DNA from 2 places in the Arthrobacter sp. PvP023 genome. Region 2 is predicted to be linked to the other one. Evidence: predicted binding sites of a transcription regulator. Region 2 holds the regulator's gene; the other holds the start of a gene.
The links. The regulator LexA, encoded in region 2, represses DNA repair genes until DNA is damaged. The targets are predictions, from matches to a motif close to TCGAACANNTGTTCGA.

Region 1 (3,403 bases), 2.7 Mb from region 2:
CGACAGCAAGATCACCATCGGTAACATCACCGTCCAGGCCGTCCACACCCCGGGGCACACCCCGGAACACCTGTCCTTCCTGATCACGGACGGCGCATTCAGCAGCGAGGCCGGGTACCTGCTCTCGGGCGACTTTGTCTTCTCCGGCGACCTCGGCCGCCCCGACCTCCTGGACGAAGCCGCCGGCGGCGTGGACACCCGTTTCCTGGGTGCCAAGCAGCTGTTCGCCAGCCTGCGTGACAAGTTCCTGACCCTGCCCGACTTCGTCCAGGTCTATCCGGGACACGGCGCCGGCAGCGCCTGCGGCAAGGCCCTGGGCGCCATCCCGTCATCCACGGTGGGCTACGAGCGGCTCTACGCCTGGTGGGGCCCGTACCTGGCCGCCAACGACGAGCAGGGATTCATCGACGAACTGCTCGACGGCCAGCCGGACGCACACGCCTACTTCGGCCGCATGAAGCGCGAAAACCGCGAAGGCCCCGCCGTCATGGGCGAACGTGCGCCGCTGCAGGAACTGGACGCGACCGACGTCGCAAGGAGCCTGGCAGAAGACACCCTGACCTTCATCGACACCCGCTCCAACGGCGAGGTCCACCAGGGCACCGTGGTCCGGTCCCTGAACGTTCCGGCCGGCAAGTCCGTTGCCAGCTACGGCGCCTGGGTGGTCAACCCCGAGACGGATAAGAACCCGCTGGTGCTCCTGGCCAAGGACCAGGAACAGGCCCAGGACATGTGGGACCACCTGGTCCGCGTGGGCATCGACAACGTGGCGGGCTACCTGACCGGCATCGACGGGCTGCCCACCTTCACGCCGAAGCTGATCCAGCCCGAGGAACTCGAGGGCTTCGACGCCGCCATGGTCCTGGATGTCCGCAACAAGACCGAGCACAAGGCCGGGCACGTTCCGGGCTCGTACCAGCTCAGCGGCGGACGCGTCATGTGGCACCTGGATGAACTGCCCACCGCCGGCACCATAGTGTCCTACTGCCAGTCTGGTGTGCGGAACTCCGTAGCCGCCAGCGCGCTGCGCCGGGCCGGGTACGACGTCGTCGAACTCGACGGCAGCTACGCCGCCTGGGCCGCTATGGAACAGTCGGCACAGACGGCTTCGGCCCGCTAATCCCGCGGCCGGCTGACGCTGGCGGCGGAACCAACCGTACAAGACCCCCGCCCGGCATTTCCGGGCGGGGGTCTTTCCTCGGGTGCGACGGAGAACTCCTTCACCGGGGATGGGAGATGCGCTCACGGTGGCTACGCGGTAACCCGCCGACGCGAAGGCGCTGATAATCGCGTGAAGTGGTCGGTGCCAGATAATTTCGCAGAGAATATCCAATGTCGGGGCCAGGGTCTACACTGAACTTATCGAACATATATTCGAATAAAGGTGTGTTGTGGGCATAGTTATCGGTCCCCGCGTGATAGACGCGGGCACATCCCTGCTGTCGGTTTTGATCTCTCCTGTACCCGTCGCAGCGGGGTACCCTTCGCCAGCGCAGGACTACTTTGACGGCCGGATCGACCTCAATGAACACCTGATCAAGGACATCACCAGCACCTACATCGTGCGGGTGTCCGGGGACTCGATGGAGGGGGCCGGGATCAGCGACGGCGATGAGCTGATCGTCAACCGTGCCCTGGACCCCAAGGACGGATCAGTGGTCATAGCGGTCCTGGACGGTGAACTGACCATCAAGCGGCTCAGGGTCACGGCATCAGGGGTGGTGCTGCAGGCGGACAACCCCCGGTATCCGGATATCAGGGTCCCGGCGTTGTCGGACCTGGTGATCTGGGGCGTGGCCACGCGGTGTCTGCACCATGTCTGAGTCGCGGGCCATGCCTGAGACGCGAGCGCAGGACACGGCCCGGCAGATTGCCCTGGTGGACGTCAACTGCTTCTACGCCTCGGCGGAGCGGGCCTTCGATCCCTCACTGGAAGGCCGCCCCCTGGTGGTCCTCTCCAATAACGACGGCTGCGCGGTCACCCGGTCCCCCGAAGCCAAGGCTCTGGGCATCCCGGTGGGCGAACCCTGGTTCAAGATCGCACCCCGGGCCGCGGAGTGGGGTCTGGTGGCCAAGTCCAGCAACTACGAGCTGTACGGGGACATCAGCGCCCGCGTGATGGAGCTTCTGGGCCGCTACTCTGCCTGGCTGGAGGTCTACAGCATCGATGAAGCCTTCCTGGGAGTAAAAGGCAGCCCGGACGAACTCCTGCGTCTCGGACAAACCATCAAGACGGCTGTCCGCCGCAACGTCGGGGTGCCGGTCTGCGTGGGAATTGCCAATACCAAGACTCTCGCGAAGCTGGCCAACAAATGGGCGAAGAACAACCCCGACCTCAACGGCGTGTGCCACTGGGACTCCATGCCGGCCCCGGCCCGCGAAGCGCTGATGGGCCGGGTATCCGTCATCGAACTCTGGGGCGTGGCCGCCCGGCTCACCAGACGCCTGAACAGCCTGGGCATCCATTCCATCCTGGACCTTGCCCGCGCCGATCCCGTCCGGATCCGCGACCGCTTCTCGGTGGTGCTGATGCGCACGGTCCTGGAACTGCAGGGCACCGCGTGCATCCCCATGGAAGCAGAGCGCATTGGACGTGACCAGCTCATCTTCAGCCGATCGTTTTCCACGCCCATCACCACCGCCGCGGACCTGCGACAGGTCATGAGCGTCTACGGCCAGCAAGCCAGCGCCCGCCTGGCCAAGCACAGCCTGCAGGCCAAGATCCTCACAGCCTTCGCCGGCACCTCGCACTACAACCCGCTGGACACGTCCTACCCGTCGGTCTGCGTCACCCTGCCCATGCCCACCGCGGATCCGGTGCTGTTGACCAGGGCCGCGCATGCCCTGCTCCCCCGGATCCAGGAAGGGACCAAATACGTCCGCGCGGGCATCATGGTCACCGACCTGCGCCCCTCGGGCCAGCAGTCACCCCTGCCGGCGTTTGCCAACCCGCACGAAGAACGCGGCATCGGCCCCCTGCTGGAGGACATCACCCGCCGCTACGGACGCGGATCCGTGGGTCTGGGCCATGCCGGAATCCGGGGCGGGCCGGACTGGTCCATGCAGCGCACCATGCTCTCGCCCCGGTACACCACGCACTGGGACGAGCTCCCCGTGGTCAAAGCAGCCTGAGCACCCGCTGTTACACTCTGCACATGATCGGGCTTCCCTTCGCGGGAGATGGGCTTGTGCACGGCGTTTTGACAGGGCTCGGAATCGTCGCAGCCCTGCTGTTTTACGCCTATGAAAAGCGCCGTCGCGGCCTGACTGATCCCCGGTTGTGGCCCATCGCAGGCTTCGCCGTCGCCTTCGGGGCCATCGGATCACGCGTGCTGACCTGGGATATCTCCCGGCAGGTCTCCCTGGCGGACTGGTGGGGCAACGGCGACCGCAGCATCCTCGC
Region 2 (3,403 bases):
GCCGACGATGTATTCGGTGTCGGTACCGCTGGCCAGGAGGGGATACATGGAATACGTGGGCGGGAAACCAAGTGCGGTACGTCCCGGCCCGCCGAATGCCTGCAGAATCTGCTGCAGCACTTCGTTGGATCCGTTGGCGGCCCAGATGTTCTCCGCCCCCAGACCGTGGCCGAGGTACTCGGCCAGGCGCTCCCGGAGCTCGGTGAACTCACGGTCCGGATAGCGGTTCAGTCCCGCGGCAGCTGCGGTCACGGCCTCGGAAATGGCCACAAGGACATCGGCCGGAACGCCATGGGTGTTTTCGTTGACGTTGAGCAGAATGGGAACGTCCAGCTGCGGCGCACCGTACGGGGTAAGGCCACGCAGGTTGGTCCGGAGGGGAAGTCGGTTCAGGCGCTCTAGCTGGTCAGTCACTTCAATAGTTTAAGTGAGGGTGGCCGGGGCACCGAAACTGTGACGCTTCCGGCCCTGCCTGGGCTTGCTTCCGCCCGCTGCCTGCGCAGGGTGTCGGGTCTTAGTTTGAGGGGACAAAGATCTGCTGGCCCGGCATGACCCTGCCGCCGTCGAGGTTGTTGAGCTGAACGATATCGGCAACAACATCCCGGGTATCGCGTTCCGGCGCGACAGATCCGGCGATCTCCCACAAGGACTGCCCCGGCTGCACCGTCACCGACACTGTGGGGGTCACAGACAGCTCGGACGCGGAATCCGCCGCCTTCGCCGGAGAGTTCAGGAAACCGGCCAGCGAGATCACCAGCACCGCCAACAGAATCAGCGGCAGGCCCACCAGGACGATGCGCCCCCTGCGCGTCAGGCGGAGCGGCGGCTGCGTGGACCTTGCCTTGGCCGCCTTCACGGCCTTCTCCGCGGGACGCTCCTCCCAGTTGAAGCCCCGAATTCCCGAAGCCCCGGCTTCCTGCCCGGCGGAAGCCGGAAACTCCGATGTGTGAGGGCCGCGGCCCTGGCCGGCCGAACCCTTGAAACGCGAACCATGAATAGCGCTTGTTGCTGACATGAACTGAGCCCTCCTGGACCTGACTGTGCTGCCCGGCATGTTCCTGAAGCTGCCATCCGCCCACCCGGTCTTCGAACATAGGACCGAACGGGGTTTTGGACTAGAACACATATTCGAACGTTGCTTGTTCTGTTCTAGCACTTATTAACGAACATTGTCGAGACTCACTAGAACAAATGTTTGAAAAAGCTGTGGGGCTGGCCTACGTTTGAGCTACAGATCAACCACTTCTGCAGTTGATCAGCAGGGTCTGACATTTCAGGCCGGAAGTTCCCGGCAGCTGCAGCCACGGAGGCCGGGTGGAACGGAAAGGCGTTGGCGAACATGGCAGCACAAGCCACCGGCGGCAGGGCTACGCAGCGGAGCCAGCAGTCACCAGCGAAGCCGAAGGGCCTCACGGTACGGCAGAAGAAGATTCTGGAAACCATCCAGCGGTCCGTCAATGACAACGGCTACCCGCCGTCAATGCGTGAAATCGGCGACACCGTGGGCCTGGCCAGCCTTTCCAGCGTCACCCACCAGCTCTCGCAGCTCGAAAAGCTGGGCTATCTCCGCCGCGATCCGAAGCGTCCGCGGGCCATGGAAGTACTCATGCCGCTGACCCTGGATGAAGGTGCTGCCAAAATCTCAGGCGTGGATAAGCCCGCGCGGCTGCGCACCATCGGCGGATTGGCCGTCTCCGAACTGGCCACCGCAACGGATACGGCCATGGTCCCCCTGGTCGGCCGGATCGCAGCAGGCGGCCCTATCCTGGCTGACCAGGTGGTCGAGGACGTGATGCCGCTGCCGAGGCAGCTGGTCGGCCACGGCGAGCTCTTTATGTTGAAGGTGACCGGCGACTCCATGATCGACGCCGCCATCTGCGACGGCGACTGGGTTGTGGTCCGCCGGCAGAGTGACGCGGTCAACGGTGACATCGTGGCAGCCCTGCTGGATGACGAGGCGACGGTCAAAACCTTCCGCCAACGGGACGGCCATACCTGGCTCCTGCCGCAGAACACGCAGTACGAGCCCATCCTCGGCGACCACGCCAACATCATGGGCAAGGTCGTGTCCGTTCTTCGCTCGCTGTAGCCGCTGCGCAGCCCGCTTTCGGGGGCCCGACTTCGGGCCCCCGAAACGGTCAGGTGGCGCCGGCAACGGCACGAGTTGTCAGCCTGCGGCCGCCGCCGACGGAGCCTTCGCCAGCCTCGACAGGGCGGCAACCGCGATCGCAGGATCGGTGGTGGGCCAGAACGGCGGCAGGGCGGCCCGCAGGAAGCCCCCGTAGCGCTCCGTAGACAACCGGGAATCAAGGACCGCAACAACACCCTTGTCGCCGGTGGAACGGATCAGCCGGCCGGCGCCCTGGGCGAGCCGGATTGCCGCGTGGGTGGCCGAAACCGACATAAAGCCGTTGCCGCCCGCCTGTGCCACCGCCCGGGAACGCGCCGTCATCAGTGGATCATCGGGACGCGGGAACGGAATCCGGTCGATCACAACCAGCCGGCACGACCCCCCGGGAACGTCGACGCCCTGCCAGAGAGACATTGTGCCGAAGAGGCAGGTGTCCGGCTCGTCCGCAAACTGCCGCACCAGGGCGGTCATGGTTGATTCGCCCTGGCACAGGATGCTGACATCCAGGCGCGGGCGCATCGCCTCAGCCGCCTCCTCCGCCGCCCGCCGCGACGAAAAGAGGCACAGTGCGCCGCCGCCTGACGCCCGGATCAGCTTCTCCAGCTCATCCAGCGCTTCGGGGGATGTTCCACGGCCGGGCTTCGGCAGATGGCTAGCGACGTAGAGAATCCCTTGCTTGGGGTAGTCGAACGGGGACCCGACGTCCACGCCGGTCCAGCTGGGTGCACCCGGGCCCACCAGCCCAAGCCCTCCCGCCGCCGGCTCGAAGGCCGATCCGATCGCGAGGGTGGCTGAGGTGAGGACCACTGTGTGGCCGGCAAAGAGCCCGTCACGCAGCTTCCCGGCCACGCTCAACGGGGCTATGTTGATCAAGGCCGGCGCTGCGTCGTCCGGCTGCGAATAGCCTTGCTGCGGGTCAAAGGTGCTGTTCCGCGAGAACCAGACCACTTCGCGGTTTTCCCGGGCGGCGATCAGTCGTTCACAGAGCTCGAGGATGACCATCAGGCGTGAGCGCGCAAGCTGGCGACCGCCGTCGGCCGTATTCGCACTGTCCCCTTTCGAATCCGAAAGGGCCGCGCGGCAGGCTTCCCGCAGCTGGTCCACGCAGTCGAGCTGTTCGTCGTTGAGGCCGTTGGGCAGGAGGCCGCTGGGGACTCCGGCGATGGCCAGTTCCAGGTTCGCGGCAGCGTTATTGAGCGCATCCACCGTGATTCCGGTATTCTTCCGGGCGCCGGAAGCGGCGGCGTGGACCATGGCCACGGACAGCTGGCC

Region 1: JOE31_RS03070 (LexA family transcriptional regulator) is a predicted target of LexA. The motif match lies at 1,363-1,378, and genes of this name have one in related genera.

The regions. Positions count from the first base shown of each region.
Region 1 is NZ_JAFIBI010000001.1:655,703-659,105, reverse strand. Features, by position in the region: gene JOE31_RS03075 (rhodanese-like domain-containing protein) at 1-1,120, shown strand, start outside; gene JOE31_RS03070 (LexA family transcriptional regulator) at 1,392-1,823, shown strand; gene JOE31_RS03065 (Y-family DNA polymerase) at 1,834-3,132, shown strand; gene JOE31_RS03060 (prolipoprotein diacylglyceryl transferase) at 3,156-3,403, shown strand, end outside.
Region 2 is NZ_JAFIBI010000001.1:3,380,495-3,383,897, forward strand. Features, by position in the region: gene JOE31_RS15510 (histidinol-phosphate transaminase) at 1-414, opposite strand, end outside; gene JOE31_RS15515 (LysM peptidoglycan-binding domain-containing protein) at 515-856, opposite strand; gene lexA (transcriptional repressor LexA) at 1,340-2,089, shown strand; gene JOE31_RS15525 (ATP-dependent DNA helicase) at 2,168-3,403, opposite strand, start outside.